Linked DNA regions of Maricaulis maris MCS10. Each later gene encodes a partner of the first gene's protein in a complex. Links are inferred from orthologs where the notes say so. Each region holds a gene or a part of one and is shown in the gene's direction. Other genes may lie near its edges.

Region 1 (2,819 bases):
GCATTTCGGCACCACTCCTACATCGCCCTGGCGGCACGCGGATCGATCACCGGTTTGGGTCTGCAAAGCTATCTTCTGGGCATCAACGCTGCCATCACCTCTCTTGGCAACTGACGGAACCAAAGGCCTTACATCATGAGTTCTGATTCCCGCCCCCGCTCCCCGATCAGCGCGAAACTCGTCCGCGAGCTCGCCGACATCCTCCGGGAAACCGACCTGTCGGAAATCGAAGTCGAGCGGGGCGATCTGCGCCTCAAGATCGCCCGTCAGATTACCGCAGCGCCGGTCGTCCACAGCGTGGCCGCGCCAGCCGCCGCACCGGCTGCCATCGCCGCACCCGCAGCAGCTCCCGTTGCCGCAGCGGCTCCGGCGGCCTCCGCCGATGACCCGAATGCGGTCAAATCTCCGATGGTGGGCACGGCCTATCTGCGTCCCAATCCGGATGCCGGCAATTTCGTGACCGTCGGCGACCAGGTGAAGAAGGGCGATACCATCCTGCTGGTCGAGGCCATGAAAACGTTCAACCCGATCACGGCCGAAAAATCCGGCACGGTCAGCGCCATTCTCGTCGAGGACGGGCAGCCGGTGGAATTCGGCGAACCCCTCTTCGTCCTGTCCTGACGCGACCAGCAAGGCGAGCGACGACATGTTCGACAAGATCCTGATCGCCAATCGCGGCGAAATTGCCCTTCGCGTCCATCGCGCCTGCCGCGAGATGGGCATCCGGACTGTGGCCGTGCACTCAGAGGCCGATGCCAACGCCATGCATGTCCGCCTCGCCGACGAGAGCGTGTGCATCGGACCGCCGCCGGCCAACAAGTCCTATCTCAACATACCGGCCATCATCACCGCGGCCGAAGTCACCGGCGCCCAGGCGATCCACCCGGGCTATGGCTTCCTGTCGGAGAATGCCCGCTTCGCCGAAATCGTCGAAGCGCACGGCCTCGCCTTCATCGGCCCGACGGCGGCGCATATCCGCATGATGGGTGACAAGATCACTGCCAAACAGGCCGTCATGGATGCCGGAATCCCGGTCGTCCCCGGCTCGGAAGGCGGCGTCGACACCTATGAAGACGCCGTGCCGATCGCAGAGAAGATCGGCTATCCGGTCCTGATCAAGGCGGCATCCGGCGGCGGTGGCCGCGGCATGAAGGTGGCCGAGACAGCCGCCAACCTGAAAGAAGCCATGGACACGGCCTCGACCGAGGCCCTCGCAGCCTTTGGCGACGGCACGGTCTATATTGAAAAATACCTTGGCCGCCCGCGCCATATCGAGATCCAGATCCTCGCCGACACGCATGGCAATGTGGTCCATCTGGGCGAGCGCGACTGCTCGCTGCAGCGCCGCCACCAGAAGATCCTCGAGGAAGCCCCCTCACCGGCCCTCAACGATGATGATCGCAAGAAGATCGGTGATGTCGTCCGCAGGGCCATCGAGGCGATCGGCTATCGCGGCGTCGGCACGATCGAATTCCTGTGGGAAAACGGCGAGTTCTACTTCATCGAGATGAATACCCGCCTGCAGGTGGAGCATCCGGTCACCGAGATGATCACCGGCATCGACCTGGTGCGCGAGCAGATCCGCGTCGCCGACGGCCAGAAGCTCGACATCAAGCAGAGCGATGTGACCTTTGAAGGCTGGGCCATCGAATGCCGGATCAATGCCGAGAACGCGCGCACCTTCGCGCCGTCGCCCGGCCTTGTCACCGATTTCCACGCCCCGGGCGGTCTGGGCGTTCGCCTCGATTCCGCCCTTTACGCCGGCTATTCCATCCCACCTTATTATGACAGCCTGATCGGCAAGCTGATCGTGCACGGTCGCACCCGCGAGGAAGCGCTATTGCGTCTGCGCCGGTCGCTGGAAGAAATGGTTGTCGGCGGAGTGGAAACCACGATCCCGATCTTCCTCGACTTGCTCGAGGAAGCGGATTTCGTGAGTGGCAATTACCACATCCGCTGGCTGGAAGACTGGTTGGCAAGCCGGGAGAACTGATCTCCGCTGCCGACAGGTCCGGGAGAGATCATGCGCGGCTTTGGTGCCGAGGAATTGCTCAACTGCTATGCGCGTGGCGTCTTCCCGATGGCGGAAGGCCGCGACGATCCGCGCATCTATCTCCTTGATCCGGACGAGCGGGGCATCATCCCGCTGGACCAGTTTCACGCCTCGCGCAGCCTGCGAAAGACCGTCCGCCAGGATGTGTACCAGGTGACCATCAACCAGGACTTCGAGGCCGTTGTTGCGGGGTGTGCCCAGTCGGCACCCGGTCGCGAGGAGACGTGGATCAACGAGTCGATCATACGTCTCTATTCCCAGCTCCATGACGCCGGTTACGCCCACTCAGTGGAATGCTGGTCGGGAGCGGACCTGGTTGGCGGCCTCTACGGGGTCTCACTTGGCGCGGCCTTTTTCGGCGAGAGCATGTTTTCCTTGCGCCGGGACGCGTCCAAGGTCGCCCTGGTCCACCTGATTGCCCGCCTCAGGGCTGGTGGCTACAGCCTGCTCGACACCCAGTTTACGACGGAACATCTGGAGAGTTTTGGCGCCCGCACGATTTCGCGCAGCGACTATCGCGAGCGTCTGGCTGAAGCCTTGATTTTTGAAGCCGATTTCAGCGCCTTGCCGGACGAAATTACCGGTGCTCAGGCCCTGCAATCAATCACCCAGACGTCATAGACCGGGTGCTCGAGCGGGTTCTGGGCCGGGCGCGATGCAAACATCCAACCGGAAAACACCTGCTCGCCCTCGACATCGACACCAAAGCCATCGGTGCGGCGATCATTGATCTGCAGGAAGGCATAGGTTTCCGGGGTCTCTTCAG
Region 2 (2,889 bases), 1.3 Mb from region 1 along the record:
TCTGGCCGGACTACACGCTTAATCGCTCCCCAACCTGCCCGACCTTCCAACCTTTGACGGGACAAGAATGACCAACCGCCTCACTACCCGTTTCGCGGAGCTGTCCGCCTATAATCGTGCCGGATTTGTCGCCTATATGATGGCTGGCGACGGTGACAGCCAGGGCTTGCTGGATGCGCTGCCGGCTGCTGGCGCCGATGTGATCGAGCTGGGCATGCCCTTTACCGATCCGGCGGCTGACGGCCCGGCCATCCAGGCCTCGGCGCTGCGGGCGCTGGAGGCGGGGATGACGCTGAAAGGCACGCTCGCCCAGGCGACCGAGTTCCGCAAACAGGACAAGGACACGCCGCTGGTCCTGATGGGCTATGCCAATCCGATCTTCTCGATGGGTTGGGAGAAATTTGCCAAGGCCGCGGCCAAGGCCGGTGTTGACGGTCTGATCTGTGTCGACGTGCCGCCGGAGGAAGACGACGAGCTGCGCACGGCCCTCACCAAGCAGGGCATTGCGCTGATCCGCCTGGCCACGCCCACCACCGATGATGCGCGTCTGGCGACCGTGGTCGCCAATACGGCGGGCTTCGTCTATTACGTTTCCACGACAGGGGTGACCGGGGCCGGAACCGGCGTGGTCACCGAGGTTGGCGCCGCTGTCGACCGGGTCAAGGCCGCTTCCGGCCTGCCGGTTGCGGTGGGATTTGGCGTTCGCGAGCCTGAGCAGGCTGAAGCGATCGCCAAGCGGGCCGACGCTGTCGTGGTCGGATCGGCCATTGTCGACGCCATGCATTCGGGCGGCGTCGCGGCGGCGACCGGCCTGGTGAAGACATTGTCGTCGGCGGTGCATGCCGCCCGGCGCCAGGACAAATAGGCCTTCGGGCCGAAACGAGTAAGAAACGGGTACGGGGCGAACACGCATGACCGAGAAGTCGAACGGAATGAGCTGGCTGTCGAAAATCACCCCGCCGGGCATGTCGAAGATCTTTTCCAAGCGCGACACGCCGGACAATCTGTGGGTCAAATGCCCGGTCTCCGAGGAAATGGTCTTCCACAAGGACCTGGAAGCCGGCCTGTTCGTGACCCCGGCCGGTCATCACATGCGCATCGCGCCGGCCTATCGCTTCCAGTTCACGTTCGACGGCGACTATACCGAGATCGAGACCCCGGAAGTGGTCAAGGATCCGCTCAAATTCCGTGACGACAAACCCTATACGGCCAAGCTGGCCGCGGCCCGCAAGAAGACCGGACGCGACGACTCGATGGCCATCGCCACCGGTACGATCGGCGGGCTCGACGCTGTTGTCCTGGTCCAGAATTTCGCCTTCATGGGCGGTTCGCTCGGCATGGCCGCTGGTGAGAGCTTTATCAAGGCCGCCGAAACGGCTCTGGCCCGCAAGGCACCGATGATCGTCTTCACCGCTGCCGGTGGCGCGCGCATGCAGGAAGGCGCCCTGTCGCTGATGCAGATGCCGCGCACGACGCTGGCCGTCGAAATGCTGCGCGAGGCCGGCCTGCCCTATATCGTCGTCCTCACCGACCCGACCACGGGCGGGGTCACCGCCTCCTACGCCATGCTGGGCGATGTCCACATTGCCGAGCCGGGTGCGCTGATCGGCTTTGCCGGCCCGCGCGTGATCGAGCAGACGATCCGCGAGAAGCTGCCGGAAGGCTTCCAGCGCGCCGAATACCTGCTGGAAAAGGGCATGGTCGACAAAGTCGTGCATCGGGCCGACATTCCCGCTACACTGGCCCGCATGTTGAGGGTCCTGATGAAAAAGCCCGGCACATCCATGCCTGCCGCCCTGACACCCCCGGCACCGGATCACGTGGTGGCCGACGGGGGGAGCCATTAGCACGCGTCGACAAGCCCTCGACGACGCGCTGGCGCGCCTCGCGCGCCTGCATCCCCAGAAAATTGACCTGTCCCTGGGCCGTCTGCAGCGACTCCTGGCTACGCTTGGCTCGCCGCAGGACCAATTGCCGCCGACCATCCATGTCGCCGGCACCAATGGCAAAGGCTCGACCTGCGCCTATCTCGCCGAAATGGCGCGGGCCAAGGGCGAGCGCGTCCATATCTACACCTCGCCCCACCTGGTCAATTTCAACGAGCGCATCCTGCTCGACAGCCGGCCCGTTGATGACCGCACGCTGATCGAGGCCTTCGCGCGCTGCGAGGCGGCCAATTTCGGCGAGCCGATTACCTTCTTCGAAATCACCACGGCGGCGGCTTTCCTGCTCTTCTCCGAGCATCCGGCCGACCGGCTGATCCTGGAAGTCGGCATGGGCGGGCGGCTGGACGCCACCAATGTCATCGCCAAGCCGGCCCTGACCGTGATCACACCGGTCAGCCTCGACCATCAGGAATTCCTCGGCGACCAGCTGGCCGACATTGCCCGCACCAAGGCCGGCATCTGCAAGTTCGGCGTTCCCGCCGTCATCGCCAACCAGTGCGATGTGGCCGAAGCGGCCATTCTCGACGAGGCGACCAAGATCGGGGCCCCGACCTATGTTTGGGGCCGCGACTACAATGCCTACATGCAGCACGGACGCTTGGTGTTCGAGAATGACCATCAGGTCTGGGACCTGCCGGCACCGGGCCTTCTGGGACCGCACCAGATCCTCAATGCCGGCGCTGCAGCGGCCTGCGCGGCCATGCTGCAATGGCCGGAAGAGGCAGTGGCCAAAGGCATTGGCGATGCCCGCTGGCCGGGACGCCTGCAACGGGTCTCGACCGGACCGATTGGCGATATCGCCCGCAAGGCCGATGCCGAGCTGTGGCTGGACAGCGGCCATAATGAAGCCGCCGCCAAGGCCCTCTCCCACGCGCTCGCCGACATGGACGAGCGCGAGGATCGCCCGCTGATCATCATCGCCGGTTTCACCCCCGGCAAGGAT

The links. The genes of interacting proteins can lie anywhere in the genome.
Region 2: the proteins of accC (region 1) and accD are in contact, whole or in part, in a solved structure (PDB 8UXZ), measured with the Escherichia coli proteins. The link is inferred for Maricaulis maris MCS10 from one-to-one orthologs.

Annotation. Positions count from the first base shown.
Region 1 is NC_008347.1:1,378,582-1,381,400, reverse strand. It holds accC (acetyl-CoA carboxylase biotin carboxylase subunit), read left to right. Parts: upstream 1-646; coding sequence 647-1,993; downstream 1,994-2,819. Other genes in the region: MMAR10_RS16125 (DUF2155 domain-containing protein), read right to left, coding at 2,641-2,819; aat (leucyl/phenylalanyl-tRNA--protein transferase), read left to right, coding at 2,024-2,674; accB (acetyl-CoA carboxylase biotin carboxyl carrier protein), read left to right, coding at 136-621; aroQ (type II 3-dehydroquinate dehydratase), read left to right, coding at 1-114. UniProt on the Escherichia coli protein: This protein is a component of the acetyl coenzyme A carboxylase complex; first, biotin carboxylase catalyzes the carboxylation of the carrier protein and then the transcarboxylase transfers the carboxyl group to form malonyl-CoA.
Region 2 is NC_008347.1:91,736-94,624, reverse strand. It holds accD (acetyl-CoA carboxylase, carboxyltransferase subunit beta), read left to right. Parts: upstream 1-932; coding sequence 933-1,847; downstream 1,848-2,889. Other genes in the region: MMAR10_RS00465 (folylpolyglutamate synthase/dihydrofolate synthase family protein), read left to right, coding at 1,816-2,889; trpA (tryptophan synthase subunit alpha), read left to right, coding at 68-865; MMAR10_RS00480 (hypothetical protein), read left to right, coding at 1-71.